Regions from separate parts of the Alteromonas sp. AO-Serp genome, predicted to be linked through region 2. Evidence: predicted binding sites of a transcription regulator. Region 2 holds the regulator's gene; the other holds the start of a gene.
What was found. The regulator MetJ, encoded in region 2, represses methionine synthesis genes. The targets are predictions, from matches to a motif close to TAGACGTCTAGACGTCTA.
Positions count from the first base shown of each region.

Region 1: the regulator MetJ is predicted to act here: its motif matches at 15,793-15,810, upstream of metA (homoserine O-acetyltransferase MetA).

Region 1 is NZ_JAFLMX010000002.1:57,849-75,885, forward strand. Features, by position in the region: gene flhB (flagellar biosynthesis protein FlhB) at 1-512, shown strand, start outside; gene QVA83_RS00370 (D-Ala-D-Ala carboxypeptidase family metallohydrolase) at 648-1,556, opposite strand; gene QVA83_RS00375 (L,D-transpeptidase family protein) at 1,549-3,156, opposite strand; gene flhA (flagellar biosynthesis protein FlhA) at 3,399-5,498, shown strand; gene flhF (flagellar biosynthesis GTPase FlhF) at 5,528-6,937, shown strand; gene QVA83_RS00390 (MinD/ParA family protein) at 6,943-7,809, shown strand; gene QVA83_RS00395 (RNA polymerase sigma factor FliA) at 7,806-8,537, shown strand; gene cheY (chemotaxis response regulator CheY) at 8,574-8,957, shown strand; gene QVA83_RS00405 (protein phosphatase CheZ) at 8,992-9,747, shown strand; gene QVA83_RS00410 (chemotaxis protein CheA) at 9,760-11,994, shown strand; gene QVA83_RS00415 (protein-glutamate methylesterase/protein-glutamine glutaminase) at 12,023-13,153, shown strand; gene QVA83_RS00420 (ParA family protein) at 13,182-13,946, shown strand; gene QVA83_RS00425 (chemotaxis protein CheW) at 13,954-14,760, shown strand; gene QVA83_RS00430 (chemotaxis protein CheW) at 14,778-15,269, shown strand; gene QVA83_RS00435 (DUF2802 domain-containing protein) at 15,329-15,763, shown strand; gene metA (homoserine O-acetyltransferase MetA) at 15,875-16,813, shown strand; gene QVA83_RS00445 (homocysteine S-methyltransferase family protein) at 16,817-17,884, shown strand; partial or broken gene QVA83_RS00450 (dihydropteroate synthase) at 17,894-18,037, shown strand, end outside.
Region 2 is NZ_JAFLMX010000204.1:398-5,430, forward strand. Features, by position in the region: gene rpmE (50S ribosomal protein L31) at 99-311, shown strand; gene QVA83_RS13810 (hypothetical protein) at 518-835, opposite strand; gene QVA83_RS13815 (malic enzyme-like NAD(P)-binding protein) at 1,516-2,751, shown strand; gene metJ (met regulon transcriptional regulator MetJ) at 2,915-3,247, opposite strand; gene metF (methylenetetrahydrofolate reductase) at 3,409-4,296, shown strand; partial or broken gene QVA83_RS13830 (YihY family inner membrane protein) at 4,522-5,033, shown strand, end outside.

The DNA.
Region 1 (18,037 bases), on a different contig from region 2:
TTGATGTGCCTTATCAAATGTATAAGCACAACAAAGAAATGAAGATGACCAAGCAAGAGGTTAAAGACGAACGGAAAAATGCGGAAGGCGACCCTATGGTTAAAGGCCGAATTCGCCGTCTGCAATATCAGGCTGCAACCAAGCGCATGATGCAGGAAGTGCCACAAGCAGACGTAGTGGTGACTAACCCGACCCATTTCTCGGTTGCTATCAAGTATGATGAGAAGGGAGTGAGGGCGCCGGTTGTGGTCGCTAAAGGTGCTGATGAGCTAGCGATGCACATCAGAAAAATTGCTACCGCCAACGATGTGCCGTTGATCCCTTCTCCCATGCTTGCCCGCGCCATTTTCTACTCCACAGAAGTGGACGATGAAATTCCTAACGCCTTATTTATGGCGATAGCGCAGGTGCTCGCACATGTTTATCAGTTAAAAGCGCATAGAGCAGGTAAGGGCAAACGTCCTAAGCCACTTAAACGGGATTTGCCTATCCCACCAGAGTACCGACACTAACCCAACCGCTAAATGGGTGAAAATTGACTTTGAAGGTGGGGCATAGGTATGTGCCCCGAACCAACAATTCTACCAGCGCGCTAGGGTTCCTCTCACATCCACATGAACAAAAGGCCCGTGCGCCGCATAATCACATTAAATACCAAGCCCACCGACTCTTGGACCGAAAGCGCCTTGTTTAGACATGTTTGATATAAAGTTCGCGAGCCATACCGCATCTTCGCGGTTTATCACACCGTCTTTATTGAGGTCATCCATCACCCCATCTTTCGGTGACTGATCGATATAGAAATCCGCTGCGCCACCCCAAACGTGACGGCTATATTGAACATTGCCAATAGCTTTGTTGTAGAACGGAGTGCGATATCCACTCATTATGGTTAATCCTTCAACTGCATGCCCTTCGTCATTTAAGGTGTGCAGTATTTTTTCCAGTTTCAACAAAAGGCCTGCTCGCAAATGTACATATTTGGGAAATCCTTGTTGCTGCTTGGATAGAAATTGACCTAGGGTGAAATTGGGCGACAACCTTACGTCCGTTTGTTCTGGCGATACCTCAATAAGTCCTGATGGGGGTAAATAAATGGGATTGTTTTTTAAAGGCTTATCAGGATATTTACCAATTGTGTAGCCGTTTAACTTACCTGTTTTGTCTACCTTTTCCAAAGATGTCATCACAAAGACGTTGAGCGTCGCAGTTTCACCTGACTGCGCGTTGGTGGTTTTAAGTACATAGTGCCCTGATTTCTTAGGTGCCATTATTGGCGCTTTCCCCACAACCCCGCTAACTATTGGTAGGTTCGAACTCGTCTTTAGTGCTTCACCGTTCGCATGGTGAAATTGAAAATTCCCAGTATGGCTTTTATTGTCAAACTCAACAGTGAACGTTTTATTCGGCATTACAAAAATAGAGAAAATAGGGTAGGGAACCATATTTCCATTAATAGCAAGCTTAGAGTTGAGCGTGTCATTGTCAAAGGAGCACGCATCACCGGCGCGCACTGCAGTTAAAAGAGCAATCAGTACTAACAAACACTTACGCACGTTTAAACTCCTTCAATTTCTCAATAATATGGCTGTCCCGATTGTATGCATCGCGGCGAAATACAATGGTTCCTGCTTCATCTGCAAACGCTGTGAAGTACACAATAAGAACCGGTATAGGTTTCTTTAAATACAGTGTACTGGTCTCTTCACTTTGAAGTAATTGCTCAGCTTGCGGTATTGCCTCTGTCTGGCCTGAATGAGTAAGTACCCACTGAGACAGCTTCAAAGGGTTAGAGACTCTTATACAGCCAGAGCTGAAGTTTCTTTCTAATTTCGAAAAAAGGCTGTGATCGGGCGTGTCGTGAAGATAAATGGCATGCTTATTTGGAAGCATGAATTTCACTTTACCAAGGGCATTGTGCGGCCCGGGCTTTTGTCTGAGTGTATAGTGAAATGTACCACGGCTAACATTTGTCCAATCAAATTCATCGACAGGGCTGAAGCCGCTGACACCGGCGGGCTGGGCTTCGTAACCTTGCTCGACCAATAAAGAAGGATTGGTTTTTAATTTCGCCAGCTTGTCTTTAGTGGCTATACTGAAAGGCACGGTCCAGTAGGGGTTAAACACCATATACTTCATTGATTCAGCGAAAACGGGCGTTTGTCTCACTGGTGTACCGACAATCACAGGCATTCCCAGTGTTTCTTCACCTTCAGTAAACCCTCTCAACTGAAACGACGCAATGTTAACGCGTAAATATGTTGACCAAGTTTGATGAGGGAGCCAGCGCCAACGCTCTAAGTTTGCATCAATTCTTTCTAACCAAGAAAACGTGGTAGCATTTAATGCTTCTAAAGTGGAACTTCCCACGATACCATCTGGCTCTAAGCCCGCAGACATTTGAAACTGCTTAACCGCGTCCAGTAAATCTTTATCGAATAACTCTGAATAGGTGCCTGGCCCTAAAAGACGAGACTTCAGCAACACAACTCTTTCGCTCGTTGAGTTCAGCTTAAGTGTTGGGCCAACTGGAATTTGCGTGGTAACTGTAGAAACTGCCGTGAGTAAACTACGCTTTTTTTCTAACAGTAACTGGTATTCATGGTGTGATGGCCACATGGCCCGCAATGTTGCAGAAACACCGTTAGTTAATGCGTGATTTAGCGATGCCACAGGATCCGCTTCTCTTTGCTTAAGGAACCACTGCGAATCTGCATTGGCGGGGCTAACAAGCCCATTTAATCGATGCAGAGTTTGACTGATGAAGGCATCGGTTGCTAGTACATCTAAGAGTGCCGTATTGGCGTCGCGACTTTCGAGCATTGACGCGTGGTAATACTCGGGCGAGAAGCCATGTAACTCTGAATCAGCAATTTCATGGAGGAGTTCCTGAAGACGGTTTTCAGCATCACTAGTACCAAACCATATAAGCTGATAGCCCTGTTGAGTGTAGACCTCGCTTACCAAAACTCTATTGTGCACACGAGATGGGTTACTATTTTGTGAACCGTATATCTCCACTGAATCAACTAGCAAATTCTCCACACGCTGTCGTAAGTTAGGTTGTTTAGATGCATGAGCTACATGACTAAAAGTCAGCATGATGACAAGGCTGACCCAACAAAACGTTGCAACACGGTTTTGTAGCACTACCATGAATAATCCTTTTAAAACGAAGAGTAGGCCCTAGGAATAGTGACGTAATTATAAACTGTTCGTATGTCCCTCGGATACAAAATCTTAATCGCCCTATACAAGTCACTGTAGACAGTAATCACGCATGATTACAGCTCAGATTTGGATAACTTTTGCGTAAAACACAAAGCTGGCACGTTAGTTGAAAACTCACTAGAAGATTCACATAAAGCGTCAATTTTCTGATAGAGAGACACCAAGCCATGCAGTTATCCGGTTATCTTCAGCGATTCGATAAAAATCAGCTGCAAAATTTTACCAGTGGTTTAGGCGCACCCATCGTCCTTTTGGCAATTATGGGCATGGTTATATTGCCTATGCCGCCATTCTTACTGGACGTGCTGTTTAGCTTTAATATTGCGTTGTCGCTAGTCATTATCTTGGTGGCTGTACTTACCCAGCGTCCAGTAGATTTCGGCATTTTCCCCTTGGTGTTACTTATCGCTACCGTTTTGAGACTAGCGCTTAACGTGGCTTCTACTCGCGTTGTCTTACTTTACGGACATGAAGGCGGCGATGCAGCAGGTAAGGTTATTGAAGCCTTTGGTGCGGTCGTTATTGGTGGTAACTACGCCGTAGGTATTGTTGTTTTCGCCATTCTTCTTATTATCAACTTTAAAGTAGTGACCGCAGGTGCAGGACGTATCTCAGAGGTAAGTGCTCGCTTTACGTTAGATGCTATGCCTGGTAAGCAGATGGCAATCGATGCCGACTTGAATGCTGGTTATATTGACCAGGACCAAGCGCGCAAGCGCCGCGAAGAAATTACTGCAGAGGCCGACTTTTACGGGTCGATGGACGGTGCCTCAAAATTTGTAAAAGGTGACGCGGTAGCGGGTCTTTTTATCATGCTAATCAACATTGTTGGTGGTCTTTTCATAGGCATGATTCAGCACGGTCTTTCATTCGGTAACGCCATAGAAATCTATACGATACTGACCATAGGTGATGGTCTGGTGGCGCAAATCCCTTCATTATTACTTTCGGTCGCTACAGCCATTATCGTTACTCGTGAAAACGAGACTCAGGAAATGGGCAAAGAAATCCGCGGTCAGCTTGGTAATAATCAAGCTCTTTATATAGCCTCGGGCGTTCTATTTGTGATGGGTATCATTCCTGGGATGCCTCATATCGCATTCTTAGGGTTCTCATTCTTGATTGCAGGCTTTGCTTACTGGCAGTCGGTCCAAGAAAAGAGAAAGGCCGCAGAGCCCAAAGTGCCAGACAATGTGGTAAAAGATGAATCGGTCGCACCTGAAGTGAAAGAGCTTGGCTGGGATGATGTTCAGCAGGTAGATACCATCGGATTGGAAGTGGGCTATCGTTTAATTCCTCTTGTCGATAAATCCCAAGGTGGCGAGTTGTTGACGCGCATTAAAGGCGTACGTAAGAAACTATCGCAAGAGCTGGGTTTCCTTATTCCGCCTGTCCACATTCGCGATAACTTGGATTTAGAGCCCAACACTTACACCATCGCTATGCTAGGCGTAACGATAGGCGATTCCATCATCAGTCACGATGAAGAACTTGCTATTAATCCAGGGCAAGTGTTCGGTAAATTAGAAGGGCGTGCCACTAAAGACCCCGCGTTCGGCTTAGACGCAGTATGGATTAAGCCCAATAAACGGGAGCATGCACAAACCCTTGGGTACACAGTAGTAGACGCTGCGACCGTTGTAGCGACCCATTTAAGCCAATTACTCTCTAACAATGCATATCAATTATTAGGGCACGAGGAAGCGCAACAACTTCTTGATATGCTTGCCAAGCAGCATCCGAAACTGGTTGAAGGATTAGTACCAGACATTCTTCCGCTAAGCACCGTCGTGAAAGTACTGCAAACCTTATTGTTTGAAGGCGTGCCTATTCGCGATATGCGTACAATCGTGCAAACACTCAGTGAGTACGGCACGCGCAGCCAAGACCCCGATGTTTTAGTGTCTGCAGTGCGTATTGCCCTTAAACGTTTAATTGTCCAAGAAATTACTCAAGGTGCAAAAGAGATACCTGTCATAACCTTGGCGCCAGAGTTGGAACAGATGTTGCACCAGTCACTTCAAGCAGGTGGCGAAGATGGCGCTGGCATAGAACCAGGCCTGGCAGACAAGCTGCAAAAATCATTGCAGCAAGCCAGTCAGCAGCAAGAGTTAGAAGGAGAGCCTGCAGTACTCCTTACCTCAGGCATGCTACGACCCGTTCTGTCTCGCTTCTTAAAATATTCGGTTGTTGGGCTTCATGTTCTGTCTTACCAAGAAGTGCCTGACGACAAACAAATAAAAATAGTCAGTTCGGTCGGTCAATAATCTGACACTGGGTGATTGGAGAGGTTGCAATGAAAATTAGACGTTTCTTCGGCAAAGATATGCGTGAGGCGTTAAGCCAAGTTAAAGCTGAATTGGGCAGTGACGCTGTGATCATGTCAAATCGCAAAGTCGCTGACGGTATTGAGCTTGTCGCAGCCTACGACAAAGAACCTGAAGCGAAGTTGTTTACGCCGAAAGCGTCTCCACAAGCCGCTGCAAAAACACCTGGTCAAAAGGCAGTGCCTAGCTTGAGCGAAATCATTGGTGACGACGGTCCTGATAGCCTTAAAGCACTGCTAGAAAAGCAGCACGGTGGAAATAATGACGTGGCGAGTCCCGCGCAACCTAACCAACCAATGACAGCGAATGCTAAGCACGCCAATGAAATTGCTTCGCACTTAGACTTCTCAGAAGCCTTTATTGACGACGTAGAAGCCCAGCAGTCTTCTCATGAACCAGTTCGTCAGAACGCTTTCCCAGAGCATCAAGCGTCGAGTATGGATGATACCGCTGTGACGCAGTCAGCGGAGCTTGCTCAAATCAAGGAAGAGCTAGCGTCTCTTCGCGATGTATTGCAATATCAAGTGGCCGACTTGATGGAAGCTAAAAACAAACGTCAAAAACCTGTTCATCAATATCTAATCACCCGTTTAACCGATATGGGGTTAAGCAACGCGTTAGCGAAACAGCTTATTAGCTATACGCCGTCACATTACAACGAACGAGATGCATGGGTATATCTTCTTAACCTATTGGCTAATCGCATAAATGTGACAGGAAACGATATACTTAGCGCACAAGGTGCTGTTGCATTAGTAGGACCAACAGGTACCGGTAAAACAACTACCGTTGCGAAACTTGCTGCCCGCTATGCGCAAAAATACGGTGCAGAGTCGGTTGCGATGATTACCATCGATACGTATAGAATTGCCGCCTATGAGCAGCTAGCGACATACGGAAAGATTATTGGCTGCACGGTGAGAAAAGCGCAGACTAGTGAAGAACTTGCGGATTTATTATTCCAACTTCGTCATAAGCGACTAGTATTGATTGATACGGCTGGATTTAGTCAAAGAGACAGTCGATTAATTAAACAAATTAAGCAGTTTGATAACGGACAAATGCCAAATGTTAAAAAATATTTGGTAGCGCAAGCAAATACGCAATATCCTGCTTTGCAGAGAATCATTCAAGCGTATGATGATATTGAACTAAGTGGCTGTATTTTCACAAAGTTAGATGAGTGCTACTCTTTAGGAGAGGTGCTTAGTGCAGCGGTTGAATACCAATTACCGGTTAGTTATGTCACCGATGGTCAAAAAGTACCTGAAGACATTAAGATTGCAGAAGCGAAATCTTTGGTTTCCGCTGCTGCAAAGCTTTATAAAAAGTACGGTTTGAATCATACTAGTGGTAACAACGCAATTAAAACAGCATAAGCAGTATGATTGACGACCAAGCGAGTAGCTTAAGAAAAATGAAGCAATCACGGTTAATCAAAGTAATCGCCGTCACCGGTGGCAAAGGTGGCGTAGGTAAAACAAACATTACATTGAACACCGCTATCGCCATGGCGAAGCAAGGTAAACGTGTAATGGTTCTCGATGCGGACCTCGGTCTTGCTAACGTAGACGTTATGTTAGGTTTGCGTGTTGAGAAAAACTTATCCCACGTGCTTTCCGGCGAATGTACACTTGATGAAGTACTAGTGACCGGTCCGCACGGAATAAAGATTGCCCCTGCCACATCAGGCACGCAGTCGATGGCAGAATTGTCGCCAACGCAACACGCTGGCCTAATTCGTGCCTTCAGTGAGCTGCGCTCGCAGATTGACGTGCTTATCGTTGATACAGCGGCAGGTATTTCAGACATGGTGTTGAGCTTTTCAAAAGCCTCACAAGACATCATGGTCGTTGTGTGTGACGAGCCTACTTCATTGACAGATGCTTATGCATTGATAAAAATTCTGAATAGAGAGCACGGTGTTTTCCGCTTCAAAGTTGTGGCTAATATGGTGCGCGACGTGCGAGAAGGCCAAGAGCTATTTAGTAAATTAAGCAAAGTGACAGGGCGTTTTTTAGATGTTGCACTAGAATTAGTGGCGACAGTACCGTTTGACGAGAACATTCGTAAAGCAGTGCGTAAACAGACAGCCATTGTCGATGCTTACCCAGGTTCACCGGCAGCCGTTGCAATAACACAGTTGGCAAGTAAAGCCTTAACATGGCCTATTCCAGCGCAGCCAGGTGGCCATTTAGAGTTTTTCATTGAACAATTAGTTGCAGAAAAAGCCGTAGGAAGTCAGCGTTGAACAGCAAGGCAGCCGCTTATCAACAACAAACCGATAAAGCGCAGTTAGTCGAAAGACATGCGCCATTGGTTAAGCGTATAGCGCATCACTTGATAGCGCGATTGCCGGCTAGTGTTCTTGTAGACGATTTAATTCAATCAGGCATGATTGGATTATTAGAAGCCGCTCGAAACTTTGATGGTTCAAAAGGAGCCAGCTTTGAAACGTTTGCCGGTATTCGCATTCGCGGTGCTATGCTAGATGAAATTCGCAAAGGGGATTGGACACCGCGTTCAGTTCACCGAAATGGCCGAGCGATCACTGAAGCAATTTCGCAAGTAGAAAGCGAAACAGGCCGCGATGCTAGAGATTCTGATATTGCTGATAAGCTTAATGTAAGCTTGCAGGACTATCACCAAATGCTTAATGAAGTAAATGCCGGAAAGCTGGTAGGTATTGAAGATTTAGGTGTGTCAGAAGATGTTATTTCGACAGAGCAAAATCGAGGTAGCGACGCACCACTGGAAGATTTAATGCAAGGCGCTTTCCAAAAAGCGCTTGCCCATGCAATTACGACATTACCTGAAAGAGAAGCGATTGTACTTTCGCTGTATTATGATGAAGAGCTGAACCTAAGAGAAATTGGTGAGGTTCTTGATGTAAGTGAATCGAGAGTCAGTCAAATTCACAGTCAGGCCATGTTAAAACTCAAATCACGAATGAAGTCGTGGCAAGCTGACGAAGAATAGAAATTAATAACAATTAACCCCTCACTGGAGGCTATTTTGGACAAAAGCATGAAAATTCTCGTGGTCGATGATTTTTCTACCATGAGACGTATCATCAAAAACCTACTTAAAGATTTGGGTTTTTCCAACATCCAGGAAGCGGATGACGGAAGTACTGCATTGCCTATGTTGCAGCAAGGTGATTTCGATTTCGTAGTTACCGATTGGAACATGCCTGGAATGCAGGGTATTGACTTGCTTCGCGCGATTAGAGCCGATGACAAGCTCAAGCACCTACCAGTACTTATGGTTACTGCTGAAGCGAAGAAAGAGCAAATTGTTGCCGCCGCGCAAGCAGGTGTTAATGGCTACGTTGTTAAGCCGTTCACTGCAGCAACACTTAAAGAAAAATTAGATAAAATATTCGAACGTTTAGGTTGATCCAGACGCTCACCAGAGAAATGAGGTTTACTGGATGTCAACGAATGTAAACGTTCCAATTTCGTTGGAAGAAGCAAAACAGCTTGTCACCTACCTTGAAGAGGGTGACAACGCTTCAGCCAATGCCCTATTAGAAGCGGCCTCAATGAAAGAAAACGTTGAGTTATTTGCCGAAGTAGGGAAACTGACGCGTCAGCTCCATGACGCGCTGAATAATTTCCAAATAGACGACCGCATTAAAAATCTCGCGACCGATGATATTCCCGATGCACAATCCCGCCTAACCTACGTAATTGAAGAAACTGAAAAAGCTGCTAATACTACTATGGATGCCGTTGAAGCGAGCATGCCTATAGCTGAAATGCTGTCGGCGCGCATCGAAAAGGTTATGCCTGAGTGGAAGAAGCTGATGAATCGCCAAATAGAGTTGGGTGAATTCAAGGCTTTATGCGCAGACTTAGACGAATTGTTGGAAGAAGGTTCGGCACAGTCAGCTAAACTTACACAGTTACTTACAGAAGTATTGATGGCTCAAGGTTATCAAGACTTAACTGGTCAGGTTATTCGCCGCGTTATCGACTTGGTTAAAGAAGTGGAAGACAGCTTAGTTAACATGCTTACCATGTTTGGTGAACGCGACGGTGCAGAACAAACTAAACCATCTAGCGTTAAGGCCGATAAGGTTGATGGTGTAGAGGCAGAAGGCCCTATCATTGATGCCGATAAGCGCGACGACGTCGTGTCAGGCCAAGATGATGTAGATGATCTTCTGTCTAGCTTAGGTTTTTAGGGGAGCGGGCGCATGTCGTTTGATGTTGACGAGGATATATTACAGGACTTTCTAGTTGAGGCTGGAGAGATACTTGAACAATTACAAGAACAGCTCGTTGATCTTGAGAACAATCCTGAAGATGCGGATTTGCTGAATGCAATTTTCCGTGGTTATCACACAGTTAAAGGGGGAGCAGGGTTCCTGTCTCTTACTGAGTTAGTAGAAATTTGTCACGGTGCGGAAAACGTCTTTGACGTAATGCGTAACGGTCAACGAACACTAACCCCTGAACTGATGGATATTATTCTGCAAGCCACAGATGTGGTGGTTGAAATGTTTGAACGAGTGAAAGCTCGGGATCCATTAGAGCCAGCAGATGCACACCTAGTCGACTTGTTACACAAACTAAGTCGCCCGGAATCTCCAGATGAGAATATTTTTGGTGAACAAAGCGCGCCGGTGTCAGAACCTGAGCCCGCGATTGAAGAGCCAGAATTAGTTGTTGAAGAGCCTACTGCACAGGCACCAAGTTCTGGTGATAGCGGCGGTATTGACGGAATCACTGAAGATGAGTTTGAAGCGCTGCTTGATGAGCTTCATGGCTCTGGGGCACCAGGACAGTCCTCAGCGGCTAAAAGCGAACCTGCAAAGGCTGCTGCACCTGCTGCCGCTAGTGATAACGACGATATCACCGACGAAGAATTTGAAGCGTTGCTTGATGATTTACACGGCAAAGGCAAGTTTGGTGGTGAAGAAGCTGCGCCAACGGCAAATACACCAGCTCCAGCACCAGTTACGCCGAGTGCAGCTGATGATGAAGAAATCACCGATGACGAATTTGAAGCACTGCTTGACCAACTACATGGCTCAGGGCAAGGGCCTACCAAGCAGGGAGCCGTTTCAAAGGCGCCAGAGCCTCCTGTAGATAAGGCAGCAACAGAAGCGGTTCAAAAAGCGAAACAAGCAGCGCCAGCTGCGCCAAAATCGACGCCTGCTCCTAGCGCCGCAGCGCCAGCTAAAGCAAGCGCACCTGCTGCACCAAAAGCAGCGCCTAAAAAAGATGAGAAGAAGGCGGCACCAGCTGCGCCTCCTGCTGAGACTACAGTACGTGTAGATACCAAGCGCCTTGACCAAATTATGAACATGGTGGGCGAGCTTGTACTAGTGAGAAACAGGCTAATAAGCTTGGGTATCAACAGTAACGACGAAAGCATGTCCAAAGCCATTGCCAACTTAGATGTGGTAACGGGCGACTTGCAAGGTGCGGTAATGAAAACCCGCATGCAACCTATCAAGAAGGTGTTTGGTCGTTTCCCTCGCGTTGTTCGAGACCTCGCTAGAAGCTTGAAGAAAGAAATAACCCTTGAGCTTGTGGGTGAGGAAACTGATTTAGACAAAAACCTGGTTGAAGCACTGGCCGATCCACTTGTGCATTTGGTGAGAAACTCCGTCGACCATGGTATTGAAATGCCTGATGACCGTGCTGCAGCGGGTAAACCGCGCATGGGTACGGTTCAGCTATCGGCATCTCAAGAAGGCGATCATATTCTTCTAACCATCGAAGATGATGGTAAAGGAATGGATCCTGAAAAGCTTAAAGAAATTGCTATTAGTCGCGGTGTACTAGACGCAGACGCAGCTGCACGTATGTCGGATGTTGAAGCGTTTAACTTGATATTCGCGCCAGGGTTCTCAACCAAAACAGAAATTAGTGATATTTCTGGTCGCGGTGTGGGCATGGACGTGGTTAAGACCAAAATTAACCAACTTAACGGCACCGTGAACATAGATTCACAGCTAGGAAAAGGCACGCGACTGGATATCAAAGTTCCGCTAACGCTAGCCATTCTTCCGACGCTAATGATTGTTGTAGGAAAACAAACCTTTGCGTTACCATTAGGTGCGGTGAACGAAATAATAAATATGGACATCAAAAAGACCAACACGGTCGATGGCCAGCTAACAATGATAGTTCGTTCAAAAGCAATTCCGTTGTTCTTCCTTGGTGAATGGTTGATTCGAGGTCCCAAAAACATCGATAGAGAAAAGGGACACGTTGTTGTAGTGCAAATTGGTACACAACAAGTAGGATTCGTAGTAGACGCGCTAATAGGCCAAGAAGAAGTGGTTATTAAACCTCTTGATGCATTATTGCAAGGCACGCCTGGTATGGCGGGAGCCACGATTACATCAGACGGTGGAATTGCACTAATTTTAGATATTCCGAGCCTGCTTAAACGGTATGCGCGTAAACCCATCAAGTAAGGCGATGAATTAACAGGAATAATAATCCATGGTCTTTAAAGTCCTTGTCGTGGACGACTCGACTTTTTATCGTCGTCGAGTAAAAGAAATACTCGATGGCGATAGGGAACTTGAAGTTGTTGGGGAAGCGAGAAATGGGCGCGATGCACTTGAAAAAGCAGAAGCGCTTAAGCCGGATGTGATAACGATGGATGTTGAAATGCCTGTCATGGACGGCATTTCAGCTGTAAAGGCCATAATGGACAAACGGCCTACACCTATTCTTATGTTTTCTTCGCTTACGCATCATGGTGCGCAAGCGACATTAGATGCGTTAGAAGCGGGCGCGCTCGATTTCTTACCTAAGAAATTTGAAGATATCGCGCAGGACAGAAAAGACGCATCGCGCTTGTTGTGTACAAAAGTACGCTTAATAGCGCGTCGTGGTATTGGTCTTAAGCGTCCGTCGTTTCGCTCTACAGAGGCAAGAAAGCTTCCTGATAATGCGCCAAAGCAGGCGTTTTTTAAAACATCAGGGTTGCTATCAGGGCATAAAGACGCAGCTAAACAACCAACCGTTTCGTCTGTAAGAGCGACGGGAAAGCACTACAAGTGTTTGGCAATTGGGGCTTCTACAGGCGGGCCTGTGGCGCTTCAAAAAGTGCTGTCTCCTTTACCTGCAGAGTTTCCATACCCCATTTTGCTTGTACAACACATGCCAGGAACATTTACTACGGCATTTGCACAGCGTTTAGACACAAACTGTAAGATTAGAGTAAAAGAAGCCGAGCACGGCGACATTCTAAAACCAGGTCATGCGTATCTTGCTCCCGGTGGGAAGCAAATGTTGCTAGAAACCATAGGTGCGAATAAACGCATTGCCATTGTTGATGCAAGTGCGAGTGACAAGGTGAATTATAAGCCCAGTGTTGATCTCACTTTCAGTTCTCTGGCTAAAGCTTATGGTGGGGATGTATTAGGAATTATATTAACGGGTATGGGGGCTGACGGCAGAGAAGGATGCCGAATGCTCAAGGAAAAAGGCGCAACGATTTGGGCTCAAGACCAAGATTCCTGTGTTGTGTATGGTATGCCTCAAGCTGTCGCCGTTGCCAATATATCCAGTAAAAATATAAACATTGATGATATGAGCAGTTGCGTTCAAACCGAAATGCGATAGCAGTTTGAACAGTAATGGAACAGCAAATATGAAAGTGTGGACAGTAGCGAATCAGAAAGGTGGTGTAGGAAAGACTACCACTACGGTGAGCCTTGGCGGCTTGCTTGCACAGCAAGGCAAGCGAGTGCTCATGATTGATACTGATCCACATGCATCGCTGAGTTATTACTTCGGTATCGATGCAGAAGCGTCAAGTCATTCAGTTTACGATATTTTTATTAAGTCTAATGACATTACGGCCGATAATGTTATGGATTGTCTGTGCCCGACAAAGTTAGACAACTTATATGTGCTTCCTGCAACAATGGCGCTCGCGACCTTAGATAGAACGATGGGTAGCGAACAAGGTATGGGCTTAGTCCTAAAAAAAGCGTTGGCAAAAATAGCAGGAGAATTTGATGTTGCTATCATCGATTGTCCTCCAGTGCTTGGGGTGCTGATGGTTAACGCTCTTGCAGCGTGTGACAAGGTTATCGTGCCTACCCAAACAGAATATCTGGCGCTTAAAGGGCTAGACAGAATGATTCGTACCATGGAAATTATGGGACGTTCGTTGGACAAATCCTTTGATACTGTGATTATTCCAACTATGTTTGATAAGCGCACTAACGCGGCGCTTGCATCGCGAAAGCGCTTAATGAATGACTATGGTGAGCGCGTGTGGGAAGGGGTTATTCCCGTCGACACGCACTTCAGGGATGCAAGTTTAGTACAGCTTCCCATTTCCGCAGCGTACCCCAAAACACGTGGTGTGTCTGCGTACGAGAAATTATTAGCGGTATTGGAGAAATAACGAGAACATGAGCAAGCAATCGCCTTTTGCCCGTGAAGAAGTGATGGAGGCATACCTTGATAGTCTCCTCAAAGAGCCAGAAGCACCGGAAGATGTGACTGCGCGCACGGCAAAATTGCTCGAGCAGGCTTCTCAGCAGATGGCTGAAACGGCGCTTGCTTCTACCGCCAATGAAAGTGAGACGCAATCGAATGAACAAGAAGCGATAGCGGAAAAGGTTACATCGTTAATTGAAACGCAAAAAGCAGAGACAATTGAAGATGAACAGCAACAGTCTCACGCAGAAACTTTAGTAGAAAATGAACAAGAAGCTGCGTTAAACCGCGCTGAAAAAACAAAAGTTCCACTAAAGGATACTCTCGGTTTTCGCTTTCAGGCGCTATTCTTTGAGGTTGCAGGGTTAACACTTGCGGTGCCTTTGACGTCGCTAGGTGGGATCCACCAAATTGAGAAGATTGGCCCTTTATTTGGAAAACCTGATTGGTTTATGGGTGTAATGTTGCACAGAGAGTCTAAACTAAGTGTTGTTGACTCTGCAAAATGGGTAATGCCAGAAAAATATGACGAAAACCTCGCACAATCGCTTAACTACCGATATCTTATAATGTTAGGGGAAAGTGCGTGGGGTCTGGCTAGTGAAAAGCTAGTCAATACGGTCAATTTGACTACCGATGATGTTAAATGGCGCGAGTCCACAGGTAAGCGTCCCTGGTTAGCAGGGATGGTTAAAGAAAAAATGTGCGCGTTAATTGACGTTGAAGAATTAATATCTATGCTTAACAAAGGCTTAGGCAGTAACGACCAGACGCCATAGTATTGGGAGCCAGGTTCATGAGCGACGAAAGAATAAATAATAACGCCACCGACAGCAACGACGAAGTCCTTCAATGGGTAACGTATCGCTTAGGTGAAGAAACTTACGGTATCAACGTGATGCAAGTTCAAGAGGTCTTGCGTTATACCGAAATAGCCCCTGTACCCGGTGCACCTGACTATGTACTTGGTATTATCAATCTGCGTGGTAACGTAGTAACGGTTATCGATACACGTGCTCGTTTCGGATTACCGCCAACAGAAATTACTGACAATACCCGTATCGTTATTATTGAGTCTGACGAGCAGGTGGTTGGTATCCTGGTGGATAGTGTCGCTGAGGTGGTTTACTTGAAATCTTCAGAGATTGACAGTGCCCCTAACGTAGGTACTGAAGAGAGTGCTAAGTTTATCCAAGGTGTAAGTAACCGCGACGGCGAACTGCTTATTCTTGTAGATCTTAATAAATTGTTAAGCGACGAAGAGTGGGATGAGCTTAGCAACATCTAAATAAATGAATAGGCGGTATTGATTATAATACTGCCTACATTTCCCCAAGGGTTATGTCCATGGATTGGCAGCTTGCTGCACCTACCTTATTAGAACTCATACTGTGTATTCTTGTAGTTATACTCATCGCCGCGATGGGTGTGCTGTATTCACACATTAAGCAGTTGCGTTCTGCATTAAGCGAAAGCGAACATGCTAACGCAGAGGCTATTGCCCGCACTGAAGCCCTTGCTAAAAATGCAAATAATCAACAAACTGAGGCGCAAGCACGCACGTTGGTGATCACTCGACACCTTCAAGAGTTAGACGAAAAGCAAACTGATATTGAAAACCAGCTTCGAGAACTCAAGCTTCAAGATCCTTCCCTACGCCTATATCAGCGTGCGGCGGACTTAGTCAAGCAAGGCGCTAGCATTGATGAAATTATAGAAGCCTGCGACATTCCTCGTGCCGAAGCTGAGATGTTGGTAATGGTGCATAAACAAAATAATTAGTATTTTTGAGCACCAGAGAAAAAAACGTTTAGACGTCTAGACGTAAAGATGTTGACATATCGCCAGTTATAGACACAATACAGATATTGTAATTTATCACTGGAGCCCTCTATGCCAATTCGTATTCCTGAGCAGTTACCCGCGCAGAATGTACTACTAGGTGAAAATATTTTTACCATGGACATGGACAGGGCTGCCAATCAGGATATTCGTCCTCTTGAAGTCGGTATTCTTAATTTAATGCCGAACAAGATAGAAACAGAGGTACAGTTACTTCGCCTGTTATCGAACACGCCACTGCAAATAAACGTGGATTTAATTCGAATTGATAATCAAGCGCCGAAGAATACCCCCCAATCGCACATGGATGCTTTCTATCACGACTTTTCAGCGGTAGCGAATAAGAAATACGATGGCCTCATTGTCACCGGTGCGCCTCTCGCGCTTATCGATTATGAGGAAGTAAAGTACTGGGAAACCATGACCACCATATTGGAGTGGGCGCAGCGTCACGTAAACTCAACCCTTTACTTATGTTGGGCTGCTCACGCCGCCATGTATCACTTTTACGGCATTACACGAGAGCTTAGAGACGAAAAGTTTTCAGGTGTCTTTAAACATAAAGTGAATGACCCGAACAATGAGCTATTAAGAGGCTTTGATCCTTCTTTTTACGCACCACATTCCCGTTATGGGCATATTAACACCTCGTTGTATAACAGCGTCGATGGACTTAGTGTTGTTGCAGAGTCTGACGATGTAGGCGCTTATATTGTGGCGTCAGAAGATAAGCGCATGGTATTTGTAACGGGTCACCCAGAATACGATCCAGATACACTTAAAGACGAGTATTTTCGAGATATCGCCGCGGGACAAACGCCAGTAATTCCAAAAAACTATTTTGAAGGGGATGATCCAGCCAAGTCTCCTATTGTACAGTGGCGCTCACACGGCAGCCTATTGTTTACAAACTGGCTGAATTATTATGTCTATCAGACCACGCCTTACGATTTAAGTCAGCTTGCTGAAAAGTCACAGCCAAAGAGGTAGCACGTGAGCCAAAGACCAAATTCTAGCGCGCAGACAACGCTTACAGAAGCCGCTAAAAAGCGCATCCTTATATTAGACGGCGCCATGGGCACCATGATCCAGCGCCATAAGTTAGAAGAAGAAGATTATCGCGGAACACAGTTTGCCAACTGGCACTGCGATGTTAAGGGTAACAACGATTTGTTGGTTCTTACTCAGCCCGATATCATCTATCAAATTCACTGTGATTACTTTGAAGCTGGCGCGGACATTATTGAAACGAATACGTTTAATGCTACGACTATCGCTATGGCCGATTACGATATGCAGGCTCAATCCCGTGATATTAATTTAGCTGCAGCTAAATTGGCGCGTAAAGCTGCCGATGAGTTCACAGCAAAGACACCCGACAAACCCCGTTTCGTGGCGGGCGTACTTGGACCAACAAACCGCACTGCTTCAATTTCGCCTGACGTTAACGACCCAGGCAAACGCAATGTTACTTTTGACGAACTCGTGGAAGCGTATAGCGAGTCTACCGAAGCGCTCATTGAAGGCGGTGCAGATTTAATCATGCTCGAAACCATCTTCGATACACTTAATGCGAAAGCGGCAGCCTATGCGGTAGAGTCGGTTTTTGAAAAGCTGGGTATATCGCTGCCCGTTATGGTGTCTGGCACGATTACCGATGCCTCAGGGCGCACGCTGTCTGGTCAAACCGCGGAAGCGTTTTATTATTCCATGCGACACATCAGTCCATTCTCATTCGGCTTAAACTGTGCTCTTGGGCCAGACTTACTGCGCCAATACGTGGATGAAGTGGCTACTGTTAGTGAGTGCTTAATTTCAGCGCACCCTAACGCTGGTTTACCCAACGAGTTTGGTGAATACGACATGGAAGGCCCTGAAATGGCCGAGCACATCAAAGAATGGGCGCAGTCAGGGCTAGTGAATATCGTAGGTGGCTGCTGCGGCAGTACGCCAGAACACATTCGCGATATTGCTAACGCGGTCAATGGAATTGCGCCAAGAAAAGTGCCACAGTTTGAACCCAAAATGCGTTTGTCAGGCCTAGAGCCGTTTGTACACTAGGAGGGCATTATGAGCGCAGAATTTTCTACATTTATTAATATCGGTGAGCGTACCAACGTAACAGGCTCCGCTCGCTTTAAACGACTTATTCTTGAAGGTGATTTTGAAACTGCACTTGATGTCGCAAGGCAACAAGTAGAGAACGGCGCGCAG
Region 2 (5,033 bases):
AGGCTGTTCTTTGAACGACTTATCATTTGAATTAAGTAACGTATGGTGTGCGACTTCGGGTTGTATAGCGATACGGCCTTATTATGTGAGGTAACCCAATGAAACAAGATATCCACCCAAAATACGAAGCAATCACAGCAACTTGCTCATGTGGTAACGTAATGAACATTCGCTCTACGCTTGGTAAAGACATCAACCTAGACGTATGTTCTTCGTGTCACCCATTCTACACTGGTAAGCAACGTAACGTTGACACTGGTGGTCGTGTTGATCGCTTCAAGAAGCGTTTCGGTGCATTGGGCAAAAAGTAAGCCTGATATCGAGTTCGAAAAAAGCGCCTTTATGGCGCTTTTTTATTGCTTAAAATTCACGCTTCACACAAACAAGGTGTGCCAAACAGCGCTTTACCGCCGTTATCCTACGTCAGGCCAGTACCTAGCCAGTTTAACAAGCCCTGCAACTCGCCTTTTTGAAAAACGTTTTTAGCTTAATTTACAATATTCAGCGTGACCTGAACTCAGTGAAGGTTTTTAACATTAGATAAATGCCTATCCCAATTGCCGCCACTCACTTTTTTACATTGTTCTTCGCTATCAAAATAAATACCAACGGGTGCTGACTTAATTGACGCCAAAGCAATATTCACTTGGCTTATGAAGTCTATATCCCAACCATTAGTTAACGCCCGCTGCTTCTCCTGCTCAGTGTTAAACACGGCAATCACTTGCGGCGCTCTCCAATGCCCTACGTGAGTTAGCCAAACAAATCCATTATTGGCAGACTTTACGCTTTCGCACACATCGGTTAGCACGGTTATTAGTTTTTTTTCTGTCATATCCTCGCCTTCAGCGCGAATTTTGAGTGGGCTTTCACAGGATTTTATCAGAAATATTAGATGGAGAATTAACGAGGTATATCCCTGCGTTCCATTTTCTTGATTTGGGTTTCTGTCCAATGCATTTATGAGAACGAAGATCCCTTTGATAGCTTTGTTTTCATCCTCCACACAATAGACCTACAGAATGTTATAACAAGTCAAAATAAATAGCATGAATGGCAATTATAGCCCCATTTTACTGGTCTAATTAGTATGCCTAACCTACATTGGTATATGAGAATTCTGATCAGATATGTACACAGTGATTGGCTGTGTTAGAGTTGCGATCGGCACTTTGATAGTGAGCATTAATTCTGTGAATAATGCATTGCTTTCAAGACTTGTGGCGCTTTTGGGTACATAAACCTGAGGCTTGTATCCATTAAGGTATGTGAACAAAATCAGTAAAGGTTAACGCCTAGTCTGCTTTTTCCACATGCCACCTTAGGGCGTATTGATGATTGCTGTAAAACAAAGATCAACAAGCCCTAGTGCTAACAACTATTTATAATCACTTTTGTCATTACTTGGTTGTAACGCGCTTACGTTTATCTACCTATAACTATAACGACAATAAAATAGCTACAGAGCGTGAACGAAAACACCGATGAACCCTACATCTAAGGATACCTTTTTACATGTCAGATTTTAGACAACGCGCACTCGACTATCACGCCCAACCCACACCTGGAAAAATCCGCGTAGAGTTATCTAAGCCAGCCGACAGCGTCGATGACCTTGCTCTTGCCTACAGCCCAGGCGTTGCCGAGCCGGTCAGAGAAATTGCTGAAGATGCAGATAACGCCTATAAGTACACGGGTAAAGGAAACCTGGTTGCCGTTATCAGTAACGGAACCGCGATTTTAGGGTTGGGTAACCTAGGCCCACTGGCATCGAAACCTGTTATGGAAGGTAAAGCCCTTCTGTTTAAACGCTTTGCTGGCCTGGATGCCATTGACATTGAAGTGAAGCATCGTACAACCGAAGAGTTCATTAATACAGTAGCGAATATCGCTGACACATTTGGCGGCATTAACTTAGAAGACATTAAAGCGCCTGAATGCTTTGAGATTGAACAAGAGCTAATTAAGCGCTGTAAAATTCCGGTATTTCATGATGATCAGCACGGTACCGCTATTGTAACTGCAGCGGGCATGCTTAATGCTCTGGAAATTCAGGGTAAAAGCATAGAGAGCGCTAAAATTGTGTGTATGGGTGCCGGTGCAGCAGCGGTCGCTTGTATGGAACTGCTTATTAAGTGTGGTGCCCAGCGTGAGCGTATTTATATGCTAGACAGAAAAGGCGTTATCCATACTCGTCGCGAAGACTTAACTGAGCACAAAAAGCTATTTGCTAACAATACTGACAAGCGTACGCTTGAAGACGTAATGGAAGGTGCGGATATTTTTGTTGGTGTGTCTGGACCGGATGTTTTACCACCAGAAACACTGGCCTTGATGGCTGAAAACCCAATTGTATTTGCATGTTCTAACCCAGACCCTGAGATAAAGCCTGAACTTGCTCACGAAGTACGTAAAGATCTTATTATGGCTACCGGACGCTCGGACTACCCTAACCAGGTTAACAACGTACTGTGTTTCCCGTTTATTTTCCGTGGCGCACTAGATGTTCGTGCAACGGCCATTAACGATGAAATGAAAGTAGCGGCAGTAGAAGCCCTTCGTGCTATCACGAAGGAGCCTGTACCAGAAGAAGTACTAGCTGCCAGTAAGAGTACTAGTCTGACATTTGGTAAGGAGTACATTATTCCTAAACCTATGGACCCGCGTTTATGCGAGCGTATTGCTACTGCGGTATCTAAGGCTGCGATTGAATCTGGCGTTGCACGCGTGCCTGAAAGCCCAGAAGAATAAAATTCTGGCGCATAAGGCAAAAAAATGGAGGGGCTAGTGCTCAACCTTTATTTGCTAAAAAGTGCGCTTAGAGAATACAAGTACATAAAAAACGGCGCCGTGTTGTAGGTTATCAACTAGCAATAACTTACAACAAAGCGCCGTTTCTCTTTAATACCAAATATCAGTCGTCTTCCGACACATCGTTTTCGAAGCTTGGATCAATGCCCATTTCTTCCATAATGCGTCTTGCTTCAGCCGGTACGCGATTAGGATTGTCTTTGCGCAGGTCATCATCGTTAGGCAATGGTTGACCGGTAAACGCATGCAAAAATGCTTCGCACAACAGTTCTGAATTAGTGGCGTGACGCAGATTATTGATTTGGCGGCGAGTACGCTCATCAGTAAGCGCCTTAAGCACATTAATAGGTATAGAGACAGTGACTTTCTTTACCTGTTCGCTCTTCTTGCCATGCTCTGCGTAGGGGTGAATATATTTACCGTTCCATTCTGCCATTGTACTAACTCGGTCTACTCTTTTTTATGTTATGAAGAGAAATTCTAAACAAGTTCACGAAAAGGTCAATTGAGCAGTGTAAACCTCTTGACGTCTAGACATATATTCTTTAATTTAGACGTCTAAACGTCTATAAGAATACATTTTTGAGAGAAAAAGCCATGGTTTCTTACGCACAAGGTATCGATGCATTAAACCAGTCCCTGTCGGAACTGCGTGATATTGATGTATCTTTTGAATTCTTTCCGCCTAAAACGGAAGCCATGGAACAGACCCTGTGGAAGTCAGTTGAACGTCTAGCGCCACTAAAGCCAAGCTACATGTCGGTAACCTACGGCGCGAATAGCGGTGAGCGTGACAGAACCCACGACGTTGTAAAACGCATTCAGCAGCAAACCGGTGTCGCGGCGGTTCCTCACTTGACCTGTGTTGATGCTAGCCGTGATGAGCTTAAGCAAATTGCAAAAGACTACTGGGACTCAGGTATTCGCCGTATTGTTGCGCTTCGTGGCGATTTACCGCCAGGAGTAGAAAAGACAGAGATGTATGCCTCTGATCTTGTTGCCTTGCTAAAAGACGTTGCCGATTTTGATATTTCTGTTGCTGCCTATCCAGAGAAGCACCCTGAAGCACCAAATGCGCAGTTTGATTTACTAAACCTTAAGCGCAAAGCAGAAGCAGGTGCCACAGAAGCGATAACCCAGTTCTTTTTCGATACGAGTGTGTACCTTCGATTTAGAGACCGTGCAGCCGCAGCGGGTGTCGACTTAGATATCGTTCCGGGTATTTTGCCGGTAACCAACTACCAAACACTGGTGAAATTTGCGGGGTTCACAAATGTTCATGTGCCGGGATGGTTACACAAAATGTTCGACGGCCTTGATGCCGACGACCAAGCTACCCGTAATCTTATAGGCGCTAACATTGCTATGGACCAAGTTAAAGTACTCGCTAAAGAAGGGGTAAAACACTTCCATTTCTATACTTTGAACCGTAGTGAATTAAGCTACGCCATCTGCCACATGCTCGGCGTGCGTTCAGGCGCTTAATACATACGACAATCAGGACCGTGCTTGCGTTTTTTAACGAAGCACTCCACAAAAGGCGCAGTCAATGCGCCTTTGTTGTATAAAGCCTGCATTAAACTTTGCCACCAAGGCCGCCCGCAGTTACCATCTGATATAACATGTAATGAACTATCGATGCTTTATAACAGTCCGCATAGATAAGACCGCGCTGTTTACCATTTACACGGTATCGTCAGGAGAAATTGAGTGGATTTAGACAAGGTTAAAGCCTTATATAACAATGTTACTCCTCAGGTTAGAGATCTCTTTAGCATTTTCATAAAGCGCTGTAGAGAAGACAATATTACTATCTCTGCTGGGCACTTAGCCTATGTAACCTTGTTATCTTTGGTACCGTTTATCATGGTGACCTTTACTATAATGTCGGCCTTTCCTGCATTCGCGTCGGTTAGGAGCAAACTCGAGCATTTCGTATTTAGCAACTTTGTTCCTACCGCTAGTGATGTGGTTCACAAGTACATGACCGATTTCGTCGGCAATGCGTCACAGATGAGTGCCATTGGTATTTTATCGCTCTTGGTCGTTGCGTTAATGCTGATATCCAACGTAGATAAAACCCTGAACAGAATTTGGCGAACACAAAGTGACAGACCAATTGTTTATACTTTTGCTATCTATTGGATGGTAATTACTTTAGGGCCCTTACTTATTGGCTCTAGTGTGGTGGTAAGTTCTTATTTGACTGGTCTAGCGGCATT